DNA from 3 places in the Curtobacterium sp. MCSS17_007 genome. Region 2 is predicted to be linked to each of the others. Evidence: predicted binding sites of a transcription regulator. Region 2 holds the regulator's gene; each other region holds the start of a gene.
What was found. The regulator HrcA, encoded in region 2, represses chaperone genes, less so after heat shock. The targets are predictions, from matches to a motif close to TTNGCACTCGNNNNNNNCGAGTGCNAA.
Positions count from the first base shown of each region.

Region 1: the regulator HrcA is predicted to act here: its motif matches at 4,992-5,018, upstream of DEJ22_RS00155 (Hsp20/alpha crystallin family protein).
Region 3: the regulator HrcA is predicted to act here: its motif matches at 5,186-5,212, upstream of groL (chaperonin GroEL).

Region 1 covers NZ_CP126257.1:26,737-37,261, forward strand. The annotation lists gene DEJ22_RS00130 (response regulator) at 1-540, opposite strand, end outside; gene DEJ22_RS00135 (sensor histidine kinase) at 537-1,820, opposite strand; gene DEJ22_RS00140 (SDR family oxidoreductase) at 2,308-3,141, shown strand; gene DEJ22_RS00145 (manganese catalase) at 3,184-4,065, shown strand; gene DEJ22_RS00150 (hypothetical protein) at 4,162-4,476, opposite strand; gene DEJ22_RS00155 (Hsp20/alpha crystallin family protein) at 4,491-4,934, opposite strand; gene DEJ22_RS00160 (MarR family winged helix-turn-helix transcriptional regulator) at 5,057-5,524, opposite strand; gene DEJ22_RS00165 (phenolic acid decarboxylase) at 5,588-6,115, shown strand; gene DEJ22_RS00170 (alpha/beta hydrolase) at 6,115-6,906, shown strand; gene mgrA (L-glyceraldehyde 3-phosphate reductase) at 7,021-8,064, opposite strand; gene DEJ22_RS00180 (hypothetical protein) at 8,220-8,402, shown strand; gene DEJ22_RS00185 (MarR family winged helix-turn-helix transcriptional regulator) at 8,450-9,007, shown strand; gene DEJ22_RS00190 (TetR/AcrR family transcriptional regulator) at 9,060-9,674, shown strand; gene DEJ22_RS00195 (beta-N-acetylhexosaminidase) at 9,769-10,525, opposite strand, start outside.
Region 2 covers NZ_CP126257.1:1,348,566-1,359,090, forward strand. The annotation lists gene DEJ22_RS06345 (pyridoxal phosphate-dependent aminotransferase) at 202-1,368, shown strand; gene lepA (translation elongation factor 4) at 1,599-3,446, shown strand; gene DEJ22_RS06355 (DUF1990 domain-containing protein) at 3,538-4,185, shown strand; gene DEJ22_RS06360 (HAD family hydrolase) at 4,245-4,937, opposite strand; gene hemW (radical SAM family heme chaperone HemW) at 4,966-6,201, shown strand; gene DEJ22_RS06370 (DUF4870 domain-containing protein) at 6,218-6,661, opposite strand; gene hrcA (heat-inducible transcriptional repressor HrcA) at 6,770-7,792, shown strand; gene dnaJ (molecular chaperone DnaJ) at 7,904-9,016, shown strand; gene DEJ22_RS06385 (16S rRNA (uracil(1498)-N(3))-methyltransferase) at 9,016-9,786, shown strand; gene DEJ22_RS06390 (histidine triad nucleotide-binding protein) at 9,893-10,249, shown strand; gene DEJ22_RS06395 (PhoH family protein) at 10,344-10,525, shown strand, end outside.
Region 3 covers NZ_CP126257.1:2,892,704-2,903,228, forward strand. The annotation lists gene DEJ22_RS13720 (response regulator transcription factor) at 1-399, shown strand, start outside; gene DEJ22_RS13725 (sensor histidine kinase) at 461-2,161, shown strand; gene DEJ22_RS13730 (hypothetical protein) at 2,361-2,906, opposite strand; gene DEJ22_RS13735 (hypothetical protein) at 3,030-3,218, shown strand; gene groL (chaperonin GroEL) at 3,524-5,143, opposite strand; gene DEJ22_RS13745 (cold-shock protein) at 5,422-5,625, opposite strand; gene DEJ22_RS13750 (LytR C-terminal domain-containing protein) at 5,796-6,386, opposite strand; gene DEJ22_RS13755 (DUF3263 domain-containing protein) at 6,383-6,682, opposite strand; gene DEJ22_RS13760 (DUF2332 family protein) at 6,780-7,778, opposite strand; gene DEJ22_RS13765 (GNAT family N-acetyltransferase) at 7,775-8,242, opposite strand; gene msrB (peptide-methionine (R)-S-oxide reductase MsrB) at 8,308-8,712, shown strand; tRNA gene DEJ22_RS13775 (tRNA-Thr) at 8,749-8,824, shown strand; gene DEJ22_RS13780 (aldo/keto reductase) at 9,074-10,105, opposite strand; gene DEJ22_RS13785 (alpha/beta fold hydrolase) at 10,343-10,525, opposite strand, start outside.

The sequences.
Region 1 (10,525 bases), 1.3 Mb from region 2:
CGCCGCGATCTCGGCGTTCGACAGGCCGCGAGACGCCCACCCGAAGACGATGCGCTCCCGGTCCGTCAGGGTCTGGAAGGCCTCCGGCTGCGGGGCCGGTGCCCGCTGCACGTCGGCGCCGAACAGCTGCGACAGGTCGTTCGGCGCGATCACCGAGCTGCCCTCGTGCACGGCCCGCACGGCGGCGAACAGGAACGGCGGCGTGGTGTCCTTGAGCAGGAACCCGCTCGCGCCGAGCCGGATCGCGGTGGCCGCGGCGGGGTCGAGGCCGAACGTCGTGAGCACCACGACGCGGGGGAGCGGCCCCGGGAACGCGCCGGAGAACAGCTGCCGCACGGTCTCGACGCCGTCCGTCCCCGCCATGCGCATGTCGAGCAGCACGACGTCCGGACGGAGTTCGCGGATTCGGTCCAGGGCTTCGGCGCCGTCGGACGCCTCGCCGACGACCTCCATGTCGGGCTGGGCGTCGAGCACGACGCGCAACCCCGCACGGAACAGGGCTTGGTCGTCGGTCAGCAGGATGCGGATCGGGTCGGTCACCGGGTCGTCCCCCCTCGGACGTCGAACGGGATGCGGGCGCGCGCGGAGAACACGGCGTCCAGCACGGCGGCGTCGAACGAGCCGCCGATGGTGGTCAGTCGGGTCTGCATGCCGGTGAGGCCACGGCCGGAACCCCGGGTCGACGCAACGGTCGGGTGCTCGCCCGTGGCGACGGCGAGTTCCTCGAGGCCGAGTTCGCCGCCCACGGGGAGCGCACTCGTCGGGACGCCGTTCTCGACCTCGAGGACGAGGTCCGCCGACCGCCAGGTCTCGCGGACCTCGACGGCACCGCCGGGCACCCCGTGGCGCAGCGCGTTCGTGAGCATCTCCTGCAGGACCCGTCGAGCGGCCGTGCCGTGCACCGCACCGAGCGGCCGCGCGGTCCCACGGACGGCGTGCTCGACGTCGACCCCCGCCTCGCGGATGCCGCGGACGATCTCCTCGAACGACGTCGGGTCGGTCGCGGCGTCGGAGCCGTCGATGTGCCCGAGCACCTGGCGGACCTCGACGAGGGAGCTGCGCGCGGTGCTCGCGATGGTGGCGCTGACCTCGCGGATGCGTGCCTCGTCGTCGAGGAACGGCACCGAGTCGGCCTGGGCGATGATCACGGCGAGCGAGTGGCCGACGACGTCGTGCACGTCGCGGGCGATGTCGGCGCGGATGCGTTCGGCCTCGGCCTCGTCCACCGCACGCGTGGCGACGGCCTCGGCCCGGTTGGCCACGGCCTCGGCGCGACTGGCGGCTGCCTCGGCGTCGGCACGGCGCCGGGCCTCGGCGTTCTGCGACCGGACGGCACGACCGGCGAGACCCGCCGCCCACACCGAGAGCAGCACGAGGGCCGGTGCCGCAAGGACGAGGGCGACCTGGTCGCTCGGACCGTTCAGCAGCAGTGCGTAGCGGTAACCGGTGGTGGAGAGGTACATGGATGCACTCGCTCCGGCCACCACGGCGAGCAGTCCGGCGAGGACGGCCTCGGTCCGGGTCCCGACGACGGCGACCGTCCCGATCACCACGGCGATGGCGAGGTCGACGAGCGACGGACGCTCGCCACCGGTGACCTGCACGGCGCCGAGCGCGACCGTCACGACCATGGCACCGCTCGGCGTGAGCCGGCGCAGGGCGATCGCGACGCAGGCGGTGACGACCGCGAAGGGGCTGGCGTGCTCGAGTTCGAGGTCGATCGGCGCGCTGAAGACCAGCGCGGCGATCCCCGCCCAGACGGCGTCGACGACGATCGACCGGGTCCGCAGCGGCCGGAGGAACGTGCGCCGGTCCGTCACGGCTCGATCTTCGCACGGCCCCGTCGACCGGTGGCGGGTGGTGGCCCTGCCCGCCTGCGCTGCCGGCGCCGCACCGCTGGTCGGAGGTCGTCCGTCACGGGACGGGCGACATCGCGACGAGTGCCGCGGCGGTGACCGCGACGATCGCGGCGCAGGTGGCGAGGGTGGCGATCACGTGCTTGGTCGAACTCTCCATGCCACCGAGCCTGGCGCGCGGGTCGGTACCGGGGCATCGGGCGGAGGGACGAAGGGGGTCGTCCTGCAGGACGAAGCGACGGCGGGCCGGATCGATCGTCCGCTGCCCGGGCACCCGGGTGTGCGATCGACACCGACACCGTCCGCGTGCACCCCGCCTGCGCGATCCGGACACGGCGACCGCGCGATCCGTCCACACCGGACGGGCACCCAGAGCCGGAGGCCGACCGTGGGCTCCGACGACCGGGCCGCCCGCGTGCGGCCCGACCGAACCGCGAGGACAGGGAGTCACATGACCGACCAGCAGCAGCCCCCGGGCAGCGACCAGGACCTGACGCCGACGGCGGACCACGGCGAGCAGTCGTACCGCGGCTCCGGCAAGCTCACCGGCAAGCGCGCCGTCATCACCGGCGGCGACAGCGGCATCGGCAAGGCGGTCGCGATCGCGTTCGCTCGCGAGGGTGCCGACGTCCTGATCAGCTACCTCCCCGAGGAGGAGGACGACGCGCAGGACACCAAGCGGTGGATCGAGGAGGCCGGTCGGAAGGCCGTGCTCCTGCCCGGCGACGTGAGCGACCCGGCGACCTGCCGCTCGATCATCGCCACCGCGGTCGAGGAGCTCGGCGGTCTGGACGTCCTCGTGAACAACGCCGCGTACCAGATGACGCACGAGACCATCGAGGAGATCAGCGACGAGGAGTGGGACCACACCCTCGCGACGAACCTCAGCGCCTACTTCCACCTGGTCAAGGCTGCGTTGCCGCACCTCGGCCCGGGGTCGTCGATCATCGGCTCGAGCTCGGTGAACTCCGACAACCCGAAGCCGAACCTCGCCCCGTACGACGTCACGAAGGCCGGCGTCGCGAACCTGTCGGCCGCGCTCGCGCAGCTGCTCGGGGAGCGCGGCATCCGCGTGAACAGTGTCGCGCCCGGACCGATCTGGACGCCGCTCATCCCGTCGACCATGCCGCCGGAGGAGGTCGAGCAGTTCGGCAAGCAGTCGCCCCTCGGCCGCCCGGGGCAGCCGGCAGAGCTGGCACCCGTCTACGTGCTGCTCGCCAGCGACGACGGCAGCTACGTGTCCGGCGCCCGCGTCGCCGTGACCGGCGGCACGCCGATCCTCTGAACCCCCCAGCGACCACCACCACCAACCAGACAGGAGAACGAGTTGTACTTCCACAAGCAAGAGCTCCAGTTCAAGGCGACCCCGGACAAGCCCGACGCGATCTACGCCCGGAAGCTGCAGGAGGTGCTCGGCGGTCAGTACGGTGAGATCTCCGTCGCCCTGCAGTACCAGTTCCAGGCGTGGAACATGCACATCCCGGGCAAGTACCGGGACATGGTGTTCGGCATCGGCGCCGAGGAGATGGGCCACGTGGAGATGCTCGCGACGATGATCGCGCAGCTGCTCGAGAAGAGCCCGCTCGGGATCACCGAGGACGCGCTGCAGGACGACCCGACGGTCGCCGCGATCGTCGGCGGCACGGACGTGCAGCACGCCATCGTCGCCGGCGCCGGCGCGCGTCCGGTCGACAGCAACGGCAACCCCTGGCAGGGCTCGTACATCACCGCGTCCGGCAACCTGCTGGCCGACTTCACCGCCAACGAGAACGCCGAGATGCAGGGCCGCGTCCAGGCCGCCCGGCTTTACCACATGACCGACGACCACGGCGTGCGGGACCTGCTCTCGTTCCTCATCGCCCGCGACACCATGCACCAGAACATGTGGGCGACCGCCGCGGCCGAGCTCCGCGAGAAGGGTGTCGAGGGGTTCCCCGTGCCCAGCAACTTCCCGCAGTCGAAGGAGAACCAGGAGGTCAACTACCAGTACCTCAACTTCTCCGACGGCAAGGCGGCGGCCGACGGCCCGTGGGCGAGCGGTCCGTCGTTCGACGGCAAGGGCGAGTACTCGTACCACGACGGCCCCACCACCTCGGTGCCGATGCCGCCGCCCACACACCCGGACGTCCGTCTCTACGGCACGACCGAGATCCCCAACGTGGTCGAGAAGACCGCGGGGCTCGTGCAGGACACGTTCAACAAGGAGTGACGGTCCCGCCGGTCGGTCCCCTGAAGTGACCGCAGACGGACGGGAGGCCCGGTGCCAGCTGGCACCGGGCCTCCCGTCCGTCACGTGGTCACGCCGTCACGTCTCCGCACCGACCGTCGCCAGCGCGGCCGTGTCGTCGTCACGCGGTGCGCGCGTCGGCTCGAAGATGCCGGAGTAGAGGCGCACCGCGCTCCAGAGCGCGATGCACGCGACGGTCCCGGCCACGGCCGCGACCCAGGGCACGATCGCCACGTCGGTCCACGCCCGCGGAGCGACGACCCAGGTGAGGAAGCTGCCCACCGTGCTGCCACCGGCACCGAGCAGGGCGGCCGTCCGGCGATCGAGGCTCGTGACCACGAGGCCCGCGGTCACGACCACCACGGCGAGGAGCGCGTTGAGGACTGTCGTCACCGGCGCCCTCCGGACTACTCGGCGGAACCGCTGCCGACCGCGAGCTGCTGCGCCCCGCCACCGGTGGTGACGTCGATCTTGCGCGGCTTCGCGGACTCCTTGACCGGGATCGTGACGCTCAGCACGCCGTTGTCGTAGGCGGCGCTGATGCGCGCGGTGTCGAGGTGGTCACCGAGCGTCAGCTGTCGGACGAACGTGCCCGGCTGGCGCTCGCGCGTGAGCCACTGCGATCCCTCGGGGGCGCCGAGCGTGCGCTCCGCGCGGATGGTGAGCACCGAGCCGTCGACGTCGACGTCCACCGAGCCGGGGTCGATGCCCGGCAGGTCGACGTCGAGGACGTAGTGGTCACCGGTGCGGTAGAGATCCATCGGCATGGAGCGGGGAGCACCGGCGCCGGCACCGAGCAGGGAGCCGGCGAGTCGGTCGAGCTCGCGGAACGGGTCGAACTGCATCGTCATCGAGATCAACTCCTTCGTGGTCCTCGTTGAGTCCCCTCGACTCAACTGCCGTCCGTTCTAGCACTCTCCCCTCAGGAGTGCCAAGAAGCCGCTCGGAGACCGCTGGGAGTGCGCCCGTGCTGTCAGACGTCGCGGTGCGCGATCTCGCGGTGGAGGCGCTCGAGAGCGGGGAGCGCGGCGGCGAGGGCGTCCCGGTCCTCGCTCGACAGGCGTCCGAGTGCCTCGACGAGCACGGTCGTGGAGGCCTCGTCGTAGGCGGTGAGGCGTTCCTCGGCGAGGGGGGTGAGCCGGAGCTCCGTCCGTCGTCCGTCGCCGGGCGCGAGCCGGCGCTCGACGAGGCCCGCGAACTCCATCGCCGAGACGAGGTTGCTCACGGTCGACCGGGCGAGGCCCAGGCGCCGCGCCAGGGCCGAGGGAGTGGTGGTGCTGTCGGACAGGGCGCGCATCACCTCGACCTGGGCGTCCGGGACGTCGGGGAGGTCGGCGACGGCCCGGGAGGTCCGGAGGAGCGCTCGGCGGAAGGGGCCGATGCGGTCGCTGAGCCTGCGGGCCACCTGTGTCGTGGCGTCCGAGCCGTCCGTCCCCTGCACACACGGCAACCTAGCAGCGGTGGATGTTTGCAACAAAACCAATTCGGGAGCAAACTCGACTGCATGACCATCCAGACCTCCGTCGAGCACCCCGAGCCGCCCCAGGACCTGTCCGGCATCGTCGGCCACCGCTTCGTGTACACGTACGCCAACGGCTGGCAGTACGAGATGTACGTGAAGAACGCCACGACGATCGACTACCGCATCCACACCGGACACGTCGGTGGTCGCTGGGTCAAGGACCAGACCGTCGACCTCGTGGCGCTCGCCGCCGGCGTCTACAAGGTCTCCTGGAACGAGCCGACCGGCACGAGCGTCGTCGTCAACGTGCTCCCCGAGCAGCGCGTCCTGCACGGCACGATCTTCTTCCCGCGCTGGATCGAGCTCGACGGGTCGAAGACCGTGCTCTTCCAGAACGACCACCTGGACGAGATGCAGCGGTACCGCGACGAGGGCCCCACGTACCCGATCTACGTCGTACCGGAGTTCGCGCACATCACGCTGTTCGAGCACGTGGGCGAGGACGACGAGACCGTGGTCGACACCGCTCCCGGCGACCTGCCGGCCGGCTGGGCGGACCGGACGAACTGATGGCCGCCGCGCCACTGCGGGGCGTCGACCCCCGTACCACCCCGACCACGCTCGACCACGGCGGCCGCACGATCCGCGGCTGGCAGTGGGAGCCGGAGGACGGCGCCGCCGCCGACGCACCGGCCGTGCTGCTCGTCCACGGCTTCAGCGACAGCGCGCTCGGCGGGCACCAACTGTTCGTGCAGACCGCACGGCACCTGGTCGCCCGCGGCGCGGTCGTCCGCAGCCACGACCGGCTGGGCCAGGGCGTCAGTGACGGGGAGTTCGCCGACATCACGATCCGCGACGAGGTCGAGCAGGTCGTCGCCATGGTGCGGGCCGCGGACCGCGGGCAGGGCGTGCACGTCGTCGCGCACAGCCTCGGCGCGGTGGAGTCGGCGCTCGCCGCGGCGCGGGTGCCGTCGCTCGTCAGGACGCTCACGCTCTGGTCGCCCGCCGGTGTCGTCGTGGACGACATCACGAAGCACGACGAGATCCAGGGGCAGCCGCTCGCCCCGGTGCGGGAGCGCGGCTGGTTCGACTTCGGCGGGATGCCACTGGGCAGCGCCTTCATCGCCGACGTGCAGGACGACCTCGACGTGTACGGGCCGGTGTCGGGCTACCGTGGGCCGGCCGACGTGGTGCACGGCAGCGAGGACGCGATCGTGCCGGTGTCGTACGGGCGCCGCTACGCCGAACTCCTGCCGGGCGCGCGACTCACGGTCGTCGACGGTGCGGACCACGGCTGGTCGTCGGTCCCGTTCCGTGAGCGGCTCCTGGCGCTGCTCGACGAGCGCCTCGGCCTGTCCTGACGGTCGCCCCTTCCGCAACACGCAACGTGGGCGGCAGCACGCAGCGTCCTACCGCTGCGAGCAACCGCCCACGTTGCGTTCCGCGATCCGACCCGAGTCGGAGGGGTCGAGGCGTCAGCTGACCTGACCGGAACGGGCCCCCGACCAGAGGTCGACGTCGAGGACGCCGACCGAGTGCTCGTCGATGCGACGCAGCTCGTCCTCCGTGAAGGACAGGTTGCCGAGCGCCGCGACGTTCTGCTCGAGCTGCTCGACCCGCGACGCACCGATGACGAGCGAGGTCACCCGCTCGTCGCGCAGCGCCCAGGCGAGTGCGAGCTGCGCGAGGCTCTGGCCGCGCTCGGACGCGATGTCGTCCAACGCCCGGAGGTGCTCGACGACCTCGTCCGTCAGGGACCCGGCGTCGAGGGACTTGCCGGCCGCGGCCCGCGAGTCCTCCGGGACCCCGTCGAGGTAGCGCCCGGTGAGCAGGCCCTGCGCGAGCGCGGTGAACCCGATCACGCCGAAGCCCAGGTCGCCGGCGGCGTCGAGCAGGCCCTCGTCCTCGATCCAGCGGTTGAGCATCGAGTACGAGGGCTGGTGGATGAGGAGCGGCGTGCCCAGGTCGCGCAGGATCTCCACGGCCTGGCGGGAGCGCTCGGCGTCGTAGGAGGAGATCCCGACGTAGAGCGCCTTGCCCTGCTGCACGGCGGTGTGGAGCGCGCCCATCGTCTCCTCGAGGGGCGTCGAGGCGTCGAGGCGGTGCGAGTAGAAGACGTCGACGTAGTCGAGCCCCATCCGCTCGAGCGACTGGTCGAGCGAGGCGAGGACGTACTTCCGCGACCCTCCGCCCTGGCCGTACGGCCCGGGCCACATGTCCCAGCCGGCCTTCGTCGAGATCACCATCTCGTCGCGGTAGGGGCGGAAGTCCTCGCGCATGAGGCGGCCGAAGTTGACCTCCGCGGCGCCGTACGGCGGGCCGTAGTTGTTGGCGAGGTCGTGGTGGGTGATGCCGAGGTCGAACGCCCGGCGGCTGATCGCCCGCTGCGTCTCGAACGGCTTGTCGTCGCCGAAGTTGTGCCAGTAGCCCAGGGAGAGCAGTGGCAGGTCGAGACCGGAGCGGCCGGTCCGGCGGTAGGGCATGGAGTCGTAGCGGTCGTCCGCGGCGGTGTAGGCCATGGGTCCCATCCTGGCCCGTCCCCGCGGCCCGCACTCCCGGCCGGCCGCGCGAACCGTACAGAAGACTGAAGGTTCGTTGCGCTGATTGTTCGCGTTGTGAAACAGTTCCTGCTGTCCGACCAGGACGGCAACGAAGCAGGAAGGCGGGATCACTCATGCACAGCACGTACTCCGGGATGCCGCGCTCGTCACGGGTCTCCGCGACCCACACGCGCGTCGGACTCACCGACCCGGCCGTCATCGACGCCTACGTGGCACGCCGCGTCCAGGACCCCTCGCTCCTGTCGACGCGCAGCGAACCGTCGTACGCTGACTTCTTCACGGCGCCCACCGCGTAGCCGCCCGCTCCGACCGGACCCGCCCGACAGAGAGACCCCACCAGCAGATGCCACTGACCGTCGTCCGCCGTGAGCACGTGCACCTCTACGCCCGGGAGCCGCGGTCGAAGGCCGCGAAGGTCGCCGTCGACGCCCTGCTCCGCCTGCAGCACGCCGAGGAGCAGCAGCTCGAGCAGGCACGCGCCGAGAGCGGCCTGACGAAGAACGAGTTCCTCACCGTCCGCTACATGCTGCAGGCGCACCGGGACGGCCGGGCGATGGGCCCGAAGGACCTCGCCGTCATGCTCAACGTCTCGAACGCCTCGGTGACGAAGATCGTCGACGGCCTCGTCACCAAGGGCGACATCGTGCGGGTGCCGCACCCGACCGACCGCCGGGCGCAGGTGCTCGAGCCCACGGTGCAGGCCGCCGAGAAGATCGACTCGTCCTACGCGCGCTTCCACGAGGCCGTGGTGGGCGTGATGGACCACCTGTCGAGCGAGGAGAACGAGATCCTCGCGCGGTGCCTGTCGCAGATCACCGACGCGCTCGCCGAGGGCACGCCGACCCCGGTCGACGAGTACACGGTCGACCCCGAGGGCGCGGCCGAGCCGAACGACGCCTGACCGGCCCGCGCCCCGGGGTGGCGCGAAAACCTTCCAGCGGTAAGTTGGGGGGATGACGCACGAGGTCGACGACGACGCGACCCCGCCCCGGCGCGGCGGGTACCGCAAGGGAGCCGAACGCCGTGCGCAGATCCTCGACGAGATGATCCGCATGGTCGCCGCGCAGGGCGTCGACGCGTCGTCGCTCCGTTCCGTCGCGGACGCCCTCGGCATCACGCACGCCGCCCTCCGGCACTACTTCCCGAGCCGCGACGAGCTGCTCCTCGCCGTCTACCGGGAGCACGAGGTCCGCGAGCAGGACGCCCCCGACCGGATGCGCTCGGCGATCGGCGACATGCGGGAGAGCGCCTCGCGGAACCGCGGCGTCCCCGGGCTCGTGCAGCTCTACACGACCCTCGCCGCCGACGCCGTGCAGGAGGGTCACCCCGCCACGCGCGACTTCATGCGCGAGCGGTTCACCCGCCTGCGGGCCGACCTGGCCGAGCTCATCGCCGCCGACCAGGCCGCCGGGCGGATCCGCGCCGACCTCGACCCCGTCGACCTCGCCAGCCTCGGCATCGCCGCGTCCGACGGGCTGCAGGTGCAGTGGCTGCTCGACCCGGAGGCGGTCGACAGCGAGCGGGTGCTCCGGCTGCTCGAGTCGATCATCCCCGCTGCGGCCGACTGAACCCGCCTCGGGCGTCGCCCGCGACACCGGTCCGACACCACCGACGGACGGGAGGCGCGTGTCGGCCCCGCGACGCGCCTCCCGTCCGGATGCTCTACGCGCCGTCCGCGATGTTCGCGGTCACGGCGTCGATGTACGCAGCGCGCTCCTCGCGGCTGTGCGGACGACCGGGGACGCCGGGCCGTTCCTCCCACGGACGCGGGCCGGACTCCTGCCGGTACTCGACGCCGAGTGCGTCGAGCCGCTCGAGGTGCCGCTCGAGCCGCTGGCGGAACTCCTCGACGTCCCGGGGGCGAGCGACGTCCGCGGACCACAGGGCCTCGGAGAGCGCGACGACGCGCGGGAACAGCTGGTAGTCGAGCCGCCGGACGGTGTCGACGTGCTCGGTCCACATGTTCGCCTGACCGCCGATGACGTGCGCCCGCTCCTCCTCGGTGAGCTCCGCCGGCACCGGGTCGAACGCGTACACGTCGTCGACGGTGAGCACGATCGACACCGGGATCGGCTCGTTCGGCAGGTCGCTCTGCCGGTAGTCGAGGTAGACCTGGTCGTCCGGGGTCGAGATGACGTCGTGCCCGCGTCGGGCGGCGGTGATCGCGCCCTGCAGCCCGCGCCACGAGACGACGGTCGCCGACGGGGACAGCGTCCCGCCCTCGAGGATCTCGTCCCACCCGAACGCCCGACGCCCGTGCGACCCGAGGTGTGCCGCGAGCTGCCCGACGATCCAGGCCTGCAGCTGCTCCTCGTCGGCGAGGCCGAGCTCCCGGATGCGCTCCTGCGTCCGGGGGTCGTCCTCCCACTGGTCCTTCGGGCACTCGTCACCGCCGATCCCGATGTAGTCCGAGGGGAAG
Region 2 (10,525 bases):
CCTCGGTCGCATCGCGTTCCACCCGTGGGCGGGGAACGCGGAAGCCAGCCACCGACTCTACCAGCACGAGCCCGCACCGACAACGCAGCGCAACGCCGTGGCGCCGCACCGTGACAGCCGGTGCACGGTGACCGCCGGACGCACCGCGGCGCCCGGGCGCCCCGAAACCGCCCCGCAACACGGAGCGGCTACCGTGACGACGTGCCCTCCCTCGCCCCGCGCATCGACACCGTCCCCACCTCCGGCATACGCCGCGTGTACGAGCAGGCAGCCCTGCTGCAGTCGGACGGCACCGACGTCGCGATGCTCGTGATCGGTGAGCCCGACGTGCCCGTCGCTCCGCACATCGGGGAAGCCGCGCGCCGGGCCTGGACCGAGGACCGGACCGACTACACGCCCAACGGCGGGATCGCCCCGCTCCGCACGGCGCTCCGCGACAAGCTCCGCCGTGAGAACCGCATCGACGTCGACCTCGAGCAGGTCTGGGTGACGGTGGGTGCGACGCAGGCGCTCTTCCAGGCGATGACGCTCGTGCTGAGCCCCGGCGACGAGGTCCTCGTGCCGGACCCCGGCTACACGACCTTCACGATGAACGCGCACATCATCGGCGCGACCCCGGTGCCGTACCGGCTCGAGCCGCAGCACGACTTCGAGCCCGACCTCGAGGCGGTCGAGGCGAGCATCACGGAGCGCACCCGCGCGATCGTCGTGAACTCGCCCTCGAACCCGCTGGGCTCCGTCTTCGGGGAGGACACCCTCCGCGCCCTGCTCGCCCTCGCGAAGCGGCACGACCTCTGGATCATCAGCGACGAGGTCTACGAGTACTTCACGCACGGCAGCCGCCACGTCAGCATCGCCTCGCTCGACGAGGACGACCGCGTCTTCACCGCCTTCTCACTGAGCAAGACCTACGCCATGACCGGGGTCCGGGTCGGGTACCTCGTGACGCCGAAGGGCCTCGGCCCGACGATGCGCACGGTCCAGGAGGCGATGATCAGCTGCGTCGCGGAGCCGGACCAGTGGGCCGCCCTCGCGGCGGTCGTCGGGGACCACCAGGCGGTGCAGGACGCCCGGGAGCACTACCGCGTGAACCTCGCCGTGGCGAAGGAGGTCCTCGACGCCGCCGGCATCCGGTACCTCGACCCGCGTGGTGCCTTCTACCTGTGGGTGGACGTCTCCCACGCGACCGGCGGTGACGTCGCCGAGTGGGCCCTCGCCCTCCTGCACCGCGAGCACGTTGCGGTCGCGCCGGGCAGCGCGTTCGGTCGGTCCGGCGAGGGCTGGATCCGCGTCTGCCTCGCGGCCACACCGGAGGACCTCCGCCGTGGCCTCGGCGCGCTGCCGGCGCCCGTCGCTGCGTCCGTCTGACGGACGCGGCCTGCGCCGGCGGCGGGGCCGACGTGTCACCCGCGGCCCGGAGGCCCGGACCGGACCGGACCGGCCCGGACCGGAGGCACGGTGCCGGCCCGACTCGCGCCCCCCGTCCGTCCTGCACGCGAGGTGCGCGACCGTACCGTCTCCACAGGTCGGCGCGCGGTGCGCGCCGCCGACGCCCGGGCGTGGGACAATCGTTCGACCGTCCCGACCCCTGAGGAACCGTGAGCCCACAAGCATCCGCGCCGCTCGAGCCCGCCGCGACCCCGGCCGAGGCGATCCGCAACTTCTGCATCATCGCGCACATCGACCACGGCAAGTCCACGCTGGCCGACCGCATGCTGCAGATCACCGGCATCGTCGAGGAGCGGGCGATGCGCGCGCAGTACCTCGACCGCATGGACATCGAGCGCGAGCGCGGCATCACGATCAAGTCGCAGGCCGTCCGCATGCCGTGGGAGCTCGACGGGAAGACCTTCGCGCTGAACATGATCGACACCCCCGGTCACGTGGACTTCTCGTACGAGGTGTCGCGGTCCCTCGCGGCGTGCGAGGGCGCGATCCTGCTCGTCGACGCGGCACAGGGCATCGAGGCCCAGACGCTCGCCAACCTGTACCTGGCACTCGAGAACGACCTCGAGATCATCCCGGTCCTCAACAAGATCGACCTGCCGGCGGCCGACCCGGACAAGTACGCGGCCGAGCTCGCGCAGCTGATCGGCGGCAAGCCGGAGGACGTGCTCCGGGTGTCCGGCAAGACCGGGGTCGGCGTCCCCGAGCTGCTCGACCGGGTCGTCGGTACGGTCCCCGCCCCGGTCGGCACCGTGGACGCCGAGCCCCGCGCGATGATCTTCGACTCCGTGTACGACAGCTACCGCGGTGTGGTCACCTACGTGCGCATGATCGACGGCACGATCAAGCCGCGCGAGAAGATCCAGATGATGTCGACGCGCACCACGCACGAGATCCTCGAGATCGGCGTCTCCAGCCCCGAGCCGAAGCCGACGAAGGGGCTCTCCGTCGGCGAGGTCGGCTACCTGATCACCGGCGTGAAGGACGTGCGGCAGTCCAAGGTCGGCGACACCGTCACGAGCGCGCAGCGCCCCGCGACCGAGGCGCTGCCGGGCTACACCGACCCGAAGCCGATGGTCTTCTCCGGGCTGTACCCGATCGACGGTTCGGACTACCCGGACCTGCGCGAGGCGCTCGACAAGCTCAAGCTGTCCGACGCGGCCCTGGTCTACGAGCCCGAGACCTCCGTCGCGCTCGGCTTCGGCTTCCGCTGTGGCTTCCTCGGCCTGCTGCACCTCGAGATCATCACCGAGCGGCTCTCGCGCGAGTTCGGCCTCGACCTCATCACGACGGCGCCCAGCGTCGTCTACGAGGTCACGAACGAGGACAACTCGGTCACCGAGGTCACCAACCCGTCCGAGTTCCCCGGCGGTCGCATCGTCGAGGTCCGTGAGCCGATGGTCCGCGCGGCCATCCTCGCGCCGAAGGACTACGTCGGCGCGATCATGGAGCTCTGCCAGTCGCGTCGCGGCTCCCTGCTCGGCATGGAGTACCTGGGCGAGGACCGCGTCGAGATCCGCTACGAGATGCCGCTCGGCGAGATCGTCTTCGACTTCTTCGACCAGCTGAAGAGCAAGACGCAGGGCTACGCGTCGCTCGACTACGAGCCCACCGGCGACCAGGCGGCGGACCTCGTCAAGGTCGACATCCTGCTGCAGGGCGAGCAGGTCGACGCGTTCAGCGCGATCGTGCACCGCGACAAGGCCTACGCGTACGGCACGCTCATGACCGAGCGGCTGCGCAAGCTCATCCCGCGCCAGCAGTTCGAGGTACCGATCCAGGCCGCCATCGGTGCACGCATCATCGCGCGCGAGAGCATCCGCGCCATGCGCAAGGACGTCCTGGCGAAGTGCTACGGCGGTGACATCACCCGCAAGCGCAAGCTCCTCGAGAAGCAGAAGGAGGGCAAGAAGCGCATGAAGATGGTCGGCCGGGTCGAGGTCCCGCAGGAAGCCTTCATCGCCGCCCTCTCGGGGGACGTCGAGGAGAAGAAGAAGTAGCAGCAACGCCCCGCCCCGTGCGGGGCGTCGCCGCTCGTCCGCGATCGGCGCTCGGCACGGCGCGGTCGGTGTCGCCGGTACGATGGGCGGCATGAGTTCCCGCGGCAGCTACCGGACCGCCCTGACCTACGGCGCCGTCGGTGCCACGCAGGCGGCGGACCTCATGACGTACCCGCCGGAGGGCTTCACCCCGGCGGAGTCCCGGGCACGGATCGGTCACGGCGACGCGCGCTTCGAGACCGCGGTCACGCAGGCCCTGACGTGGCAGATCCAGGAGCGCAGCGGTGTCCGCGTGCACGTCGAGGACCAGCCCGACGACGACGAGGTCCGCTACAACCCGGTGACGTTCGACGAGCACGGCGTCCCGGTCGCGCCCGCCTCGATCGGCACGCCCCGTGTCGAGAAGTTCGCCGCCGACGGTACGCCGTTGCTGACGGCGGGCACGACGGCGACGCTCGAGATGCACGCCTTCGGGCAGACGGTCCACGCGCCGGTCCGCGTCGTGTCGATCATCGACGAGGCCGACCGCAAGGGCTTCGCCTACGGCACGCTCGAGGGGCACCCGCTCTCGGGCGAGGAGTCGTTCGTGGTCGAGCGGACGAGCGACGGATCGGTCTGGTTGCAGGTCCGGCAGTTCTCGCAGCCAGCGTCTCGCAAGTGGGCGCTCGTGGCACCGCTCCTGCGGCGGCAGCAGCGCGTGATGGCGGCCAAGTACCTGGCGGCGCTCCGCGGCGACTGACCGGGCACGGCCGCAGCGAGGTCCCGGAAGAACGCGGCCGGACGCCGGAGCCGCAGCGCTCAGCGCAGGGGCTGCAGTGCGGCGATCGTCTCCTCGAGCACACCGGCGTCCTGGAGACAGTCCCGCGCGACGCACACCGCGCTCGTGCCGCGCAGCGCGTCGACGTCGTAGACCCCGGTCGCGACGGCCGCGAACGGGATGCCCACGGCGTCGGCCGCCTCGCCGTCCCGCGGAGTGTCCCCGACGATGACGGCGCGGGTGCCGGCCAGTGCCGCAGCGGCCCGCGACGTGACCCCGGTGCGCTCGACCTCCTCGTCACCGAAGTACGAGTGCTCCCAGTCGAAGGCGTCGACGTCGAACCCGGCTCCGGCGAGCTTGACCCGTGCCCGGTGCGCCGAGTTCCCGGTGAGCAGGCCGTTCCGCCACCCGAGCTCGGCGAACCGGCGCACCAGCGCGATCGCGCCCGGTGCGGGGGAGCGGCGCTCACCGCGGCCGTACCGCTCGTCGGTCAGGTCGCGCAGGTGACGGCTCACGGTGGGGATGAGGGCGTCGTCGAGGTCGTGCGCGCGAACGTGCTCGGCGATGAGCCCGGCGTCGGTGCGGCCGTGCTGGTGCCCGACCATCAGCACGAGGTCACGGCCGACGGCGCGCTCGAGCGCCAGGTGGTAGAGGTTGCCCGGCGACGCGGCGTTCAACACGAGGGTGCCGTCGATGTCCCACAGCACCGTGGTGGGGACGGTGTGGTGCTCCATGCCTCCATCATGGCCGACAATGGAGTCCATGCCGAGTGCTCTCCCGCTCGCCGACCCCGCACCCGCGGACGGCCTCCTCACCCCCGGTCCCGGCGCCGGCGACGTCCCCTTCGGGGTCTACGTGCACGTGCCCTTCTGCCGGGTGCGCTGCGGCTACTGCGACTTCAACACGTACACGGCGTCGGAGCTGCGTGGCGTGCGGCGCGACGACTACGCCGGGCACGCCGTGCAGGAGATCCGCTGGGCGGCGGAGGTGCTCGAGCGCTCAGGGGTCCCGCGCCGTCCCGTCTCGACGGTGTTCTTCGGCGGGGGCACGCCGACCATGCTGCCGGCCGACGACCTCGTGATGATCCTCCGCGCGATCGACGACACCTGGGGGATCGTCCCCGGGGCCGAGGTCACGACCGAGGCCAACCCGGACTCCGTCGACGCCGAGTCGATCGCGACCCTGCAGCGCGGCGGCTTCACGCGCATGAGCTACGGGATGCAGTCGGCGGTGCCGCACGTCCTCGCCACCCTCGACCGGACGCACGACCCCGAGCGCGTGCCGTTGGTGGTCGACCTGGCGAAGCAGCAGGGTCTCGACGTCAGCCTGGACCTCATCTACTCGACCCCGGGGGAGTCGCTCGCCGACTGGCGCACCTCGCTCGACGCCGCACTGGCCTGTGCACCGGACCACGTCTCCGCGTACTCGCTCATCGTCGAGGAGGGCACGGCGATGGGTCGGATGGTCGCGCGCGGTGAGCTGCCGGCCCCGGACGACGACCTGGCCGCGGACATGTACGAGCTCGCCGACCGGACCCTCGCCGACGCCGGGTACTCCTGGTACGAGGTGTCGAACTGGGCTCGCACCGACGGGGCGGACGGCCCCGCGACCCACGCGAGCCGGCACAACCTGTCCTACTGGAAGGGCCACGACTGGTGGGGCGTCGGCCCGGGCGCGCACTCGGCGGTCGCCGGCACCCGCTGGTGGAACGTCAAGCACCCGGCCGCGTACGCGAACCGGGTGCTGTCGGGGGATTCGCCGGCCGCCGGGCGCGAGACCCTGGACGCGGACACGCGGTACGTCGAGCGCGTGCTCCTCGCGGCGCGGGTCCGCGGCGAGCTCGCCACCGCGGAACTCGGCAAGGAGGCCCGTGGCCGTGTCGCCGGTCTCATCGCCCGAGGGCTCGTGGACGGATCGGCCGCGGTGCGGGGGCGGATCGAGCTGACGCTGCAGGGCCGGCTGCTCGCGGACGCGGTCGTCCGCGAGCTGCTCGACTGACCTCCGCCCGAGCGGCCTACTGCTTGATGAACTCGATCGTGAGCGGGTAGCGGTAGAAGTCGCCGCGGTTCGCCGCGATCGCCGCGATGATCGCGAACACGATCACGAGCACCCCGATGATCGGGAGCAGCACGAACCCGATCAGGACGATGGTGAGCAGGCCCGCCACCAGGTAGGCGATCGCCATCGTGATGTGGAAGTTCAGTGCCTGGCGGGTGTGCTCCTTGACGAACTGCCCGCGGTCGCGCAGCACCAGGTAGGCGATGACCGGCACGACGAGGCTGAAGAAGATGCCGCCGATGTGGGTCAGCGTGGCCCAGAGACGTTGGTCCTCCGGGGACATCGGCTGGGGCGGCGTGTAACCGGCCGGGTACTGCGGTCCCTGCGGGTTCCGGGGTCCTCCCGGCTGCTGGCCGTAGGGGCCGTCCTGCGGGCCGCCTTGTTGCTGTCCGTAGCTCATGCGGTGAGCGTACCGGGAGGGGCCGCTCCGGTGCCGGACGGTCGGTGGTCGGGCGTAGGATCAGCAGTCGACACGTCCGAGTGCCAGCATCGAACGGAAGGGGTCCGGATGGTCAGCGAACGCTCCCTCGAGGTCCTCAAGGCGATCGTGCGGGACTACGTCGCCTCACGCGAGCCCGTCGGCTCGAAGACCATCGTTGAGCGCCACGCTTTCGGGGTGAGCGCTGCGACGATCCGCAACGACATGGCGCAGCTCGAGGACGAGCAGCTCATCGCGGCACCGCACACGTCCTCCGGTCGGGTGCCGACGGACAAGGGGTACCGCGTCTTCGTCGACCACCTCGCCGCCGCCCGGCCGCTGTCGAGCGCGCAGCGGCACGCGATCGAGACCTTCCTCGGGGCGCCGAACGACCTCGACGAGGTCCTCGGGCGCACGGTCCGCCTGCTCAGCCAGCTCACGAACCAGGTCGCGCTCGTGCAGTACCCGTCGATGGTGCGCGCCCGCGTGCAGCACGTCGAGCTGGTCCGGCTCGGTGACACCCGGCTCATGGTCGTCCTCATCACCGACACCGCCCGCGTCGAGCAGCGGGTCGTCGAGACGGACGTCCCCCTGGGAGAGGACGCGCTCACGGAGCTGCGCGCCGTCGTGAACGGTGCGAGCGTCGGGCTCCTGCTGCAGGACGTCCCGCGGGCCCTCCGCGCGGTGCCGCAGCAGCTGCGTCCTGACGCGCAGACGCTCGGCGGCGTCGTCGTCGCGACGCTCATCGAGCAGGTCGCCGCCAACCGACAGGACCGTCTGGTGATGGCCGGCGCGGCGAACCTGGCGAAGAGTGAGCGGGACTTCTCCGGCGGTCTGTTCCCCGTGCTCGAGGCGATCGAGGAACAGGTGACCCTGCTCCGGTTGTTCGGCGAGATGCAGGTCGACGACGTGGCCGTCGCCGCGAGCATCGGCGTGGAGAACGCCGAGTACGGTCTCGACGCGACGAGCATCGTCGCCGGCGGGTACCTCGCCGGCGGGGGAGCGGTCGCCCGTCTGGGCGTCCTCGGCCCGACCCGCATGGACTACGGCACGAACATGGCCGCCGTGCGGGCCGTCGCTCGGTACCTGTCCAAGCTGCTGGGTGAACATTGACCGGGCCGCACGCCCGGCGCGAGCGGCACCGCGGACGTGGTCCGTGCCTCCAGACCGACCCGCGGCGACCGCCGCGATCCACCGACCGAACCGAAACCGACTGAGGGATACGTGGCAGACCACTACGACGTCCTCGGCGTCCAGCCGGACGCCTCCGATGCCGACATCAAGAAGGCCTACCGACGCCTGGCGCGCGAGCTGCACCCGGACGTCAACCCGAGCCCCGACGCAGCCGAGCGCTTCAAGGACGTCACGCACGCGTACGACGTGCTGAGCGACCCGGAGCAGCGGCGCCGGTACGACGCCGGACCGCAGGCCGACAGTCCCTTCGGCGGCGGTGCGGGCGGCTTCAGTGACATCTTCGACGCCTTCTTCGGTGGCGGTGGTGGCGGCGGACGCGGCAACGGTCCGCGGAGCCGAGCCGAGCGTGGGCAGGACGCCCTGCTCCGCATCGAGGTCGACCTGGACGAGGTCGTCTTCGGCACCCACAAGGACGTCGAGGTCGACACCGCCGTCGTCTGCGAGACCTGCAACGGGTCCTGCTGCGCACCCGGCACGAGCCCGCGCACCTGCGACATCTGCGGCGGCTCCGGCCACATCCAGCGCCAGGTCCGCTCGCTGCTCGGCAACGTCGTCACCAGCGCCCCTTGCGGCACGTGCCGCGGCTACGGCACCGTCATCCCGAACCCGTGCCCGACCTGCCAGGGGCAGGGTCGCGTCCGCGCCCGGCGGACGATCCCCGTCGACGTCCCCGCGGGCGTCGAGACCGGCCTCCGCCTGCAGATGCCGGGCCAGGGCGAGGTCGGCCCGGCCGGCGGTCCCTCCGGTGACCTGTACCTCGAGGTGAAGGTGCGGCACCACGACGTCTTCAGCCGCGACGGCGACGACCTGCTCGCGACGCTCGAGGTCCAGATGACCGACGCGATCCTCGGTACCCAGACGACGATCGACGGCCTCGACGGTCCGGTCGAGCTCGAGATCCGACCGGGTGTGCAGAGCGCCGACGTCCTGGTCATCAAGGACCGCGGCGTCACGAAGCTCCGCGGCAACGGCCGCGGCGACCTCCGGGTCGGGGTGCAGGTCGTGACCCCGACGAAGCTCTCGCACAAGGAGCGCCAGCTCGTCGAGCAGCTCGCCAAGTCGCACAAGGCGGGCGGGCCGCAGCTCGCACGCTTCCAGCAGGGCATGTTCGGCAAGCTCCGCGACCGGTTCTTCAACTTCTGATGGCATCGCTGTACCTCGTCGGCCCCGGCGCCCTCGACGGCGTCGGGACCGGTGACGCGGTCTCGCTCGACGGCGCGGAGGGCCGCCACGCCGTGTCGGTGGCGCGGGTCCGCGTCGGCGAGACGCTGCGCCTCTCCGACGGTCGGGGCACGGTCGTCTCCGGCCCGGTCGCGTCGACCGGCAAGGACACGCTGACCCTGACGGTCGACGACGTCGCCGTCGAGGCGGAGCCGCGTCCCGCGCTCGTGCTCGTGCAGGCCCTCGCGAAGGGTGGTCGTGACGAGATGGCGGTGCAGGCGGCCACCGAGATCGGGGTCGACCGCATCGTCCCGTGGTCGGCCGCGCGGAGCGTCTCGCGGTGGGACGGCGCGAAGGTCGAGAAGGGTCGCGCTCGGTGGGCCGCGATCGCGCAGGAGGCGGCGAAGCAGGCCGTCCGCTCGCGCGTGCCGTCCGTGCAGGCGCCGGTGACGACGGCGCAGCTCGCCGCCGGTGCCGGCACCGGGGGTACGGCAGTCGACCGGGAGGCGCGGCGCGCGCTGGTCGTGCTGGACCCGGTCGGACCGGTGCGGCTCTCCGCCTGGGAACCGCCGGCAGACGTCGAGGAGATCGTCCTGGTGGTCGGGCCCGAGGGCGGCATCGACGGCTCGGAGTTCGACCGGCTCGAGGCGGCCGGTGCCGTCCGGGTACGGCTCGGGGACACCGTGCTCCGCACCTCGACCGCTGGTCCCGCGGCGCTGGCGGTCCTGCAGACCCGCCTGGGCCGCTGGTAGTGCCGGGAGGCGTGACCGCGGCGCTGGTGGACACGGTGCGCGGTGCGGTTCCGCTGCGGGCGGACCACACCGGTCCCGCGTCGGTCCCGGGTCCTACGATGGACGCATGAGCAGCAGCGAGCCGAGCGTCTTCTCGAAGATCATCGCCCGTGAGATCCCCGCGACGGTCGTCGCCGAGGACGACCGGGTGATCGCCATCGAGGACATCGCGCCCAAGGCGCCGGTGCACGTGCTCGTGATCCCCAAGACCGAGCAGTACCGGGACGTCACCGAGCTCGCAGCGGGCGACCCCGACCTGCTCGCCCACGTGGTCGCCACCGCCCGTCGCATCGCCGACGAGCGGGCCGACGGCCAGTTCCGTCTCGTCTTCAACACCGGCGAAGCCGCCGGTCAGACCGTGTTCCACGTGCACGCGCACGTCCTCGCAGGTGAACTGCACGAAGGGAATCTCCTTGCCGGCTGACGAACCAGTCCACTCCGAACCCGTCCGTCCGACCGCCCGACCCGTGTCCGACCCGACGGACGTCACGGTCGACATCCAGGTCGACGGCATCGCGATGGTCCAGCTCCTGGGCCCGCAGGACCGCCTGCTCAAGACGGTCGAACGCCAGTACCCGACCGTCCGGGTGCTCGTCCGCGGCAACGAGGTGTCCCTGACCGGTGCGGAGCGCGACGTCGCCAGGGCACACGCACTCGTCGACGAGCTCGTCGGCATGGTGAAGCGCGGGCAGGACATCGG
Region 3 (10,525 bases), 1.5 Mb from region 2:
GACGACTACGTCACGAAGCCGTTCTCCCTCGACGAGATCGTCGCGCGCATCAAGGCGATCCTGCGTCGCACGATGAACGACGAAGAGGACGCCATCATCCGCGCCGGCGAACTGACGATGGACCAGGACACGCACGAGGTCACCATCGGCGACGCACAGATCGAGCTGTCGCCCACCGAGTTCAAGCTCCTCCGCTACCTCATGCTCAACCCGAACCGCGTGCTGTCGAAGGCGCAGATCCTCGACCACGTCTGGGAGTACGACTTCAACGGCGACGCGGGCATCGTCGAGTCGTACATCTCCTACCTGCGCCGCAAGCTCGACCAGTACTCGACCGAGCCGATCATCCAGACGAAGCGCGGCTTCGGCTACATGCTGAAGGCGACCAAGGCGTCCTGACGCCGAGCACTCGGCGACCGTCCGGTTTCACCGGGCGGTCGCCGCTTATCGTTGGGGCAGCATGCACACGCGAATGAGCCGCTGGTGGGACGGGATCTCCCTCCGCACCAAGATCACCGGGATCACGGTGCTGCTCGTCGCGCTCGGTCTGCTCGTCGCCGGCCTCGGCACCATGACGGTGCTGTCGACCTACCTCATGCAGCAGCTCGACAACACGGTCAAGCAGACGACCGAGCAGCTCGAGGGCCAGAACATCAGCGACGGTCAGCAGTACTGCACGCTGTCGGTCGTCCTCTCGCAGAGCGCGTACGTCGCTGCCTACGACGCCCGTGGCGACAAGATCTGCCAGACACGGGCATCGAGCCGACCGGACATCCGCTCCCTCGACTTCGCCGGTGCGGCGCAGAGCTCGCAGCGCTTCTCGCTGTACGACAGCCAGCACGCCCACGAGTGGCGGGCGCAGGTGATCCCCGCCTCGCTGCAGAACCAGTCGAGCGGCACCACCGAGACGGGCTTCGTGCTCGTGGCCGTCTCGAGCGCCGACACCGACCAGACCATCGCGCGGTTCACGGTCATCTTCCTGGGCTTCGGCATCTCGGTGATCCTGCTCGGCGCGATGCTCACCCGACTCCTCGTCACCGCCACGTTCGACCCGCTGCGCGACGTCGAGGACACGGCCGCCCGGTTCGCCGCCGGCGACTTCAACCAACGACTCGAGGCGGACACCCCGAACACCGAGGTGGGCCGGCTCAACCGCTCGCTCAACGCGATGCTCGAGCGCATCGACTCGGCATTCGAGGACCGCGAGCGGACGATCGACCAGATGCGGCGCTTCGTCGGCGACGCGTCGCACGAGCTCCGCACCCCGCTGGTGTCGCTGCGCGGGTACGCCGAGCTCTACCGGATGGGTGCCCTGCGCAAGGAAGAGGACGTCGCCCAGGCGATGGAGCGCATCGAGAAGGAGGCCCAGCGCATGGGCCTGCTCGTGCAGGACCTGCTCCAGCTCGCACGCATCGACGAGTCCAAGCCGCTCGAACTCGGACCGGTCGACCTCGTCGCGATCGCCCGCGACTCCGCGCTGGACACCATGGCGTCCAACCCCGACCGCGAGATCCAGGTGCTCGTCGAGGACTCCGTCACGGGTGTGAGCGTGCCGCAGGCGGTGCGCCCGGGTGCCTCCGGGCAGACCGACACCGGCGAGGCCCCGGTCTCCCCGCCCTCGGCGAACACGACCGGACCGATCGCGTTCTCACGGCAGACGATCGCGCGGCTCCGAGCACGTCGCAACCGGGCGATGGGCGTCGAGGGCGTCGCCCCGACCGACGAGACCAGCCCGCTGCCGACCGTCGTGCTCCCCGCACGGCCGCCGATCGTGCTGGCGGAGGAGAACAAGATCCGTCAGGTCGTGACGAACCTGATGGGCAACGCGATGCGGTTCACCGAGCACGACGACCCGATCGAGATCGGCATCGGCGTGGACGACGAGCGGGGCATGGCGCACATCGACGTCATCGACCACGGCGAGGGCATCCCGCCGCAGCTCCGCGAGAAGATCTTCCAGCGCTTCTGGCGTGCGGACACCTCGCGCGCGCGTGACACCGGCGGCTCGGGCCTCGGTCTCGCGATCGTGTCCGGCATCGTGCACGCACACAACGGGTCGGTCGAGGTGTTCGACACCGAGGGCGGTGGCGCCACCTTCCGCGTCTGGCTCCCCCTGCTCCCCCGCGACTACACCCCGGCCCCGAAGTCCCCCGCCGCCTGACGGGCGCCCGGCAGCCGGCCGCCCGGCCGCCCGGCGAGCCGGCCGCCGGCCGCCGGCCGCCGTTCCGGTCGCAGGACTTGCCGCTCATCTCCGCCCGAGGCGGCAAGTCGTGCGACTCGAACGGCCGCAGACGGCAAGTCGTGCGACTCGGCTGAACGGGCCCAGTCCCCCGGAGGGACCTGCGAGCTACCGGATCGGTTCACGTCCGGGCGGCGAAGGCCTGGCGGAGTCGTTCGAACAGCACCGCGGGTCGAGCCGCGTCTGCAGCCGTCGCGTGCACCACGATCCACCCGTTGACGGCGAACCCGTTCCCACGGCGTTGATCGTGCCGGAAGACGTCGCGCTCGCGGTGGTGGTCGCCGTCGTACTCGAGTGCGATACGGAGCCCGGGCCAGCACATGTCCACCCGTCCGAGGAAGGTCCCGCGTTCGTCGAACACCTCGTGGTTGAGCACGGGCTCCGGGAAGCCAGCATCGACGACGTCGAGTCGGACCAGCGTCTCCATGGGTGACTCGCTCCCCGGTCGCACGGCTTCGAGCGCAGCCCGTGCGAGGACGACTCCGCGCCCGCGTGGACGGAGGGCCCGCGCGAGGTCCTCGACCGTGGCGAGCCCCGCGCGTCCCACGAGGTGGTCGCCGAGGACGACGAGCGCCCGGAGGTCGAAGAGGGTGGCACACTCCGCCCAGGCGCGGGCGGGCGCGCTGACCGGGACGCCGTCCTGCTCGACGGTGTCATCGTCGTGCACACGGTGAGCAGTGACGCCCGGGCGACGCATGAGGCCTGCTGCTCCGACGGTCGCCACGTGGACCTGCGATCCTCCAGGGTGTTCCCTCGGCACCGGCGCTCCCCACAGGCTGGCGGCGGTCGCATGGCTGAAGCGCTGGTCGGGCCGGAGCACCAGGGCGATGCACTCGACCAGGCTGGCCTCGCGATCACGAGGTACGCGGACGCCGTGGACGGGACGCCGGAGATCAGCACGGCGCATGCGGCTCGTACCCTCGCCGGACCGACGAGCTTCAGCGACGGTGAAGACCCGATCCGCCAGGCCCTCAGGTAATGCGCGCGGGGTGGACATGAGTGCATGCTGGACCCACGGAGGGTCACCGCCGGTCGAGGCGGGCGCAGCTGTGGAGACTGCCACCCGCCGAGCCTCCTGTGCGGGAAAAGCACCTGCGTTCCCGTCGCACGACGTGCCGCGCGTGGTCGTTGCCGGCGCACGACTTGCCGTCGCGGAGGAACTTGAGCGGCAAGTCGTGCGACCGGGACTCCCCCGGCGCCAGCCCCCGCACCAGCCCCGCCCCGCCCCGCACGCGGAAGGGCCCCGCACGCGCGCTGCGTGCGGGGCCCTTCCGGCTACCGGGACTAGAAGTCCATGCCACCCGTGGGGTCGCCGGCCGGCATGGCCGGGGTCTTCTCCGGCTTGTCGGCGACGACGGCCTCGGTGGTCAGGAACAGACCGGCGATCGACGCGGCGTTCTGCAGCGCCGAGCGCGTGACCTTGGCCGGGTCGATGATGCCCGCGGCCACCAGGTCGACGTACTCGCCGGTCGCGGCGTTGAGGCCGTGACCCGACTCGAGCTCGCGGACCTTGGCGGCGACGACGCCCGGCTCGAGACCGGCGTTCAGCGCGATCTGCTTGAGCGGCGCGTCGATCGCGACGCGGACGATGTTCGCACCGGTCGCCTCGTCACCCTCGAGGGTGAGCGAGTCGAGCGCGACGGACGCCTGGATGAGCGCGACGCCACCACCGGCGACGATGCCCTCCTCGACGGCGGCCTTCGCGTTGCGGACAGCGTCCTCGATGCGGTGCTTGCGCTCCTTGAGCTCGACCTCGGTCGCCGCACCCGCCTTGATGACGGCGACGCCGCCGGCGAGCTTGGCGAGACGCTCCTGGAGCTTCTCGCGGTCGTAGTCGGAGTCGGTCGCCTCGATCTCGGAGCGGATCTGACGGACGCGGCCCGCGATCTGCTCGTCGTCGCCGGCACCCTCGATGATCGTGGTCTCGTCCTTGGTGATGATCACCTTGCGGGCCTTGCCCAGCAGGTCGAGGGTCGCGTTCTCGAGCTTGAGGCCGACCTCCTCCGAGATGACCTGGCCGCCGGTCAGGATCGCGATGTCCTGCAGCATGGCCTTGCGACGGTCACCGAAGCCCGGGGCCTTGACGGCGACGGACTTGAAGATGCCGCGGATCTTGTTCACGACGAGCGTCGCGAGGGCTTCGCCGTCGACGTCCTCGGCGATGATGAGGAGCTGCTTGCCCGCCTGGATCACCTTGTCGACGACCGGCAGCAGGTCCTTGATGTTCGAGATCTTCGAGTTGACGATCAGGATGTACGGGTCCTCGAAGACCGCCTCCTGGCGCTCCGGGTCCGTGACGAAGTACTGCGACAGGTAGCCCTTGTCGAAGCGCATGCCCTCGGTGAGCTCGAGCTCGGTGCCGAAGGTGTTCGACTCCTCGACGGTGACGACGCCCTCCTTGCCGACCTTGTCGATCGCCTCGGCGATGAGCTCGCCGATGGTGGAGTCAGCGGCCGAGATCGACGCGGTCGCGGCGATCTGGTCCTTCGTCTCGATGTCCTTCGCGTTGGCGAGGAGCTGGTCGGAGACGGCGGCGACGGCCTTCTCGATGCCGCGCTTGAGCGACACGGGGTCGGCACCGGCGGCGACGTTGCGGAGGCCCTCGCGGACGAGCGCCTGGGCGAGCACGGTCGCGGTGGTCGTACCGTCACCGGCGACGTCGTCGGTCTTCTTGGCGACCTCCTTGACGAGCTCCGCACCGATCTTCTCGTACGGGTCGTCGAGCTCGATCTCCTTGGCGATGGAGACACCGTCGTTCGTGATCGTGGGGGCGCCCCACTTCTTCTCGAGGACGACGTTGCGGCCGCGCGGGCCGAGCGTCACCTTCACGGCGTCGGCCAGGGTGTTCAGGCCGCGCTCGAGGCCACGGCGGGCCTCCTCGTCGAAAGCAATGATCTTAGCCATGTGAGTTTCTCGTCCCTCCCGGACGTCGTCATGGGGGTCGTGCTGGCACTCAGCGTGAGCGAGTGCCAACGCCGATTCTGGCACTCGCCGGGTGCGAGTGCAACACAGCCGGGAGGCCCGGGTCGTCTTCCCAGGACATGCTGCGGCACGAGCGCGTCGACCTGGTCGCGGTGCGAGCCCGGGGGCCTCGCGCCTGACCGGTCCGGGCCGCCCCGACCCCGGACACGACGGACGCGCCGCCCCAGACGGGACGGCGCGTCGCGTGGTGTTGCCCGGGTTCAGGCGGGTCGGACGGACTCGGCCTGCGGCCCCTTCGCCCCGGTCCCGACGTCGAACGTCACCGCCTGGCCCTCCTCGAGGACCTTGTACCCCGACATGTCGATTGCCGAGTAGTGCACGAACACGTCCTGGCCCCCTCCATCCACGGTGATGAAGCCGAAGCCCTTCTCGGCGTTGAACCACTTCACGGTTCCGTTGGCCATGATCTCTTGCTCCCTGGTGCTGCTGTTGCGAACGACACGGTCGTCGTCTGGCGATGACTCTTGCCCACGGGGAGCGACAGGGCAAGGGGTGTGACGTTCTTTCACGACGATTCCGTCAGAAATCAACGTGCCGGAAACACGCCTGTCACAAACGTCGTCCGCCGAGCGCGTCAGCCGCCGTAGTCGGCGCCGAGGACGACGCTGACGTCGGCGTTCGGGAAGGCCGCCGACTGCTGGACGGCCGTGATGCCGAGGGCGTCCGCGACGCCCTGCGCCACGGCCTGCTGCTCCGCCTGCTGGTAGTAGACGGTCGAGGTCGTCGCGCCCGTCGTGCCGGCGTCCCCCGTCGAGGTCACCTTCCACCCCGCGGAGGTGAGCGACGCACTCGCGCGGGCGGCGAGACCGGTCGTGGTGGTGCCGTTGAGCACCACGACGCTCGTCGCACCCTGGTCAGCTGGTGATGCCGCCCCCGGTGCCTCCTCGGTCGGGGACGCCGTCTCCGACGGCTCCGAGGGCCCGGCCGACGCGGTCGCGGACGGGCTCGAGGAGCGCGACGGCGAGGACGTCGCGCCCGGGAACGAGTAGCTGCCGTTGAGGAGCGCGAGCACGAGCACGCCGACGAGCACGAGGACCCCGGTCGCGAGCGCGGCCCAGGCGAACGCCGCCCAGCCGCGCCCACGGCGCCGGGCACCACGGTGCGCGCCGACGCGCGGACCGTCGGTGACGTCGTCGAACCGGTCTCGCGGGAATCTCTCGGTCATCGTTCCTCTTCACGGGGATCGGGCGTGGCAGGGGGCGCGACGAAGGAGCGCGCCGCTCGTGCTCGGGTGCGTGCGTGCCGGAGCCGCTGCAGTCGACCGACCAGCTGCGGGTCGAACGCGAGCGCGGCGGGCTGGTCGATCACGCGGTTGAGCACCTGGTAGTACCGCGCCGGCGACATGTCGAACTCGACCCGGATGTCCGCTTCCTTCGTGCGGTCGTGCTGCGCCCGGTCGTGCTCGAACGCGAGCACGCGCTTGTCGAGCTCACTGAGCTCGTCGGTGGGGAGGGCGGTCACGGCACTTCCGGTCACGGTTCGGTCACGGGTCTCGCACATCGTAGGGGTGGCAGGCAGCTGCACCCTGGCACGCACCTGGACTGTCGCGAAGCCCGGTTCAGGCTCCGGGCCGCCGGAACCAGCGCACGCGGACGCCGAACGGGTCGCAGACCGCGAGGGCGACGCCGTCGAGCGAGACCGTGGCGAAGGCGTCCGGGTCCGCCGGGTCCACGTCGGCGGGCAGGGTCTCGGCGACCCCGCGGAGGATGCCGGTCCGCTCGAGGGCGACCCAGTGGACGCCGCGCTCGCGGAGCCGGTCCACCACGCGCTGCCGGTCCGCCCCGGGCACGTAGACCAGGGTCCCGGTGGTGAGCACCACCGGTCGGACGCCGTCCGGCAGCGCGTCCAGGGCGCGGTCGAGGTCACCCGGCAACGTGCCCCGGATCCGGACGGGAGGCACGGCGAGCGTCGCGCGCGCTGCCTCGCGCATCAGGGCGGTGCGGTCCGTCGCCTCGGGCGGGACGGCCTCGACCAGGCGGTCGAACGCCCCGGGCTCGGCGAGGTCGATCGGGTTCGGGTCGAGCGCGACCCGCGCGCCGATGCGGATCGGGGTCGTCGTCGGCGCGGGGGCCGTCCCGCTGGTCTCGACCGTCAGGTGCACCGAGGGCTCGGCGACGGCGGCGTGCACCCGGACGACGCCGTCCGGGGTGCGGTGGTCGAGGGTCACGCGGTCCGGGATCGAGCAGAGTCCGGCCGCCGCCCCGGCGTCGACGAGCCCGAGCGGCCGCTCGTCGGCCGCGGCGAGCGCCGCGAACACCGGGACGACGGGACCGAGCCGCCGCGGGTCGTTGGCCTGCACCGTGGCGGTGGCGAGTGCCGCTGTGAAGGCGGGACGGGCCTCCCGGCCGAGCGCACGCAGGGACCCCGGGTCCGACGGGTCCGCGCCGAGTCGCCGTGCGACCGCGAAGACGAGCTCCGGCTGCCGCTGCTGCTCGGGGACCGCGTCCAGGAGCGCGACCAGATCGCCGTCGACGGACCGCGCCCAGGCCGCGTACGACGGCGACACCGGGGCGATGCGCTCGGCGTAGGCGGCGTACCGCTCGTGCGTCCCGGTCACGGGCGGTGCATGCCGACGTGGCGGATGCCGGCCTCGTCGTACGGCTCGCCGAACCGGACGAAGCCGTGGCGTTCGTACAGGCCCGCGACGTACTCCTGGGCGTGCAGGACGAACGGCTCGTGCCCGTGCGCACCGAGCACGGCGGCGACCAGGCTGCTGGCGATCCCGCGGCCGCGGTGCTCGGGGTGCGTGGCGACCCGGCCGACGACCCAGGCCGGGGCGACGGACCCGGCGGGGTGCGCCTCGTCGGGCGCGGGCCGGACCAGGCGGAGGTACCCGACCGGATCGTCGTCCGCTCCGAACCACCAGTGCTCGGTGTCGGGCTCGCGGTCGCGACCGTCGAAGTCGTCAGCGGTGACCCGCTGCTCGAGCGCGAACACGCGGTTCCGCAGCCGCACGATGCCGTACAGTTCGTCCGTCGTCAGGCGGGTCCAGCGGGCGTGGCGGACGGAATGCTCGGACATCGTCGCGAGTTTACTGAAGGGGTCGGGCATCACCATCGAGCCCCGACCGGAAGCAGGAGGAAGCAATGGCGTACAACGTCGACAAGTCGGACGCCCAGTGGCGCGAGGAGCTCTCCCCGGACCAGTACGCCGTGCTCCGGCAGGCCGGGACCGAGCGGCCGTGGACGGGCGAGCTGCTCGACGAGGAGCGCGCCGGCATCTACACGTGTGCGGCGTGCGGCGCGGAGCTGTTCCAGAGCGGCACGAAGTTCGACTCCGGTTGCGGGTGGCCCTCGTTCTACGAGTCCGTCCGGCCCGAGGCGGTGCAGCTCATCGAGGACAAGTCGCTCGGCATGGTGCGCACCGAGGTCCGCTGTGCGAACTGCGGCTCGCACCTCGGGCACGTGTTCCCCGACGGCTTCGGCACCCCGACGGGTGACCGCTACTGCATGAACTCGCTGTCGCTGAACTTCTCCGAGCAGAGCGAGTGAGCCCCCGACGCGTCCGCCGCTAGGATGGGCGCGTCAGCCGGCATGGCGCAATTGGTAGCGCACCGTACTTGTAATACGGGGGTTGCGGGTTCGAGTCCCGCTGCCGGCCCCAGACATCGGGAGACGAAGGGCCCGGACGGATGGCCGTCCGGGCCCTTCGGCGCGTGGAACGCGGATCAGGGGGCGTTCCGGGCGCTCGACGCGGTAACCAGCCGGTCGTACGTCGATGGTGTCATCGGCCCGGGTGACGTGTCCATGCTTCTGTCCGCTTCCGCGCGAACCCGCACGGATGTGCAGGATCCGGCCGCCTCGTCTGCGTCCGCGCTGGTCGTCCGCCGGGTGGTCGCCGGGAGGCGCCCGGTCAGCGCCCGCCCGTGATCCGGCGTTCGCGCTGTGCGACGCCCGCCGTGCCGTAGGGGTAGTCGTCGACGCGCGGCGCGCTCGCCTCGGTCAGGGTCTGCAGCTCGTCGTCGGTGAGCACGAGGTCGGCCGCGCCCAGGTTGTCCTCGAGCTGTGCGACGGTGCGCGCGCCGAGGATGACGCTGGTGACCGCGGGCCGGGCGAGGAGCCAGGCGAGGGCGACCTGCGACCGCGAGGCGCCGTGGGCGTCGGCGACGGCGGACACCGCGTCGAGCACCTTCCACGTGCGCTCGTCCGCATTGCGGGCCTCCCACGCTTCCATGCCCCGCTGCGGGTCCTCACCGAGCCGGGTCGAGCCGGTCGGGGCCTCGTCCCGCTGGTACTTGCCGGAGAGCCAGCCGCCCGCCAGGGGCGACCACGGCAGCAGGCCGATGCCGGCGTCGAGACAGGCGGGCACGACCTCGTGCTCGATGTCGCGGACGAGCAGGTTGTACTGCGGCTGCAGCGTCACGGGCGGGGCCCAGTGGTGCGCCTTCGCCTCGTACACGGCCTTGGTGACCTGGTAGCCGAGGTAGTTCGAGAACCCGTACGAGCCGATCTTCCCCGCCGACACGGCGTCGTCGAGGAAGCGGAGGGTCTCCTCGACCGGCGTCAGGGCGTCCCACGCGTGCATCTGGTAGAGGTCGATGTGCTCGACGCCGAGCCGTTCGAGCGAGGCGTCGAGGGCGACGCGCAGGTGGCGGCGGGACAGACCGAGGTCGTTCGGGCCGTCGCCCTGCGGGAACCGGCCCTTCGTCGCGATGACGACCTGCTGCGCCTCGGTGGGGTGTGCGGCGAGCCATCGGCCGATGATCCGCTCGGACTCGTTGCCGGAGTAGACGTCCGCCGTGTCGACGAGGGTGCCGCCCGCGGCGACGAACGTGTCGAGGATCTGGTGGGAGGTGGGTTCGTCGGCCTCGCTGCCGAACGTCATGGTGCCGAGGGTCAGCGTCGACACCGATGTCCCGCTGTTGCCGAGGAGTCTGTAGTCCATGTCCGGACGCTACGCCCGGTCTCCCGGATCCGAGGGGTCCCGCCAGTACCCGTCAGGGGGTCAGCCCTGCCCCCTCAGCGCCTCTCGGACAGGGCAGTGCTGGTCAAGAACGTGATTGCGCGCTCTCGGAAGTCGCGCGAGGTCGGCGCAACGAACGGTGTCACTGCGTGGTTCCGCCGCTCAGGAACGCGATCGCCGCGTCCCGGAAGTCGCGCGAGGTCGGCGCACCGAACGGTGTCACTGCGTGGTTCCGCCGCTCAGGAGCGCGATCGCCGCGTCCCGGAAGTCGCGCGAGGTCGGCGCATTGAAGTGGTTCCGCCGCGGGATCTCGAAGAACGACGCGTCCGGTGCCGCCTCGGCCAGCCGCACGGCGCTGTCCCGGATCCCGTCCTCGCTGCCGGCGGCCATCAGGATCGGCTG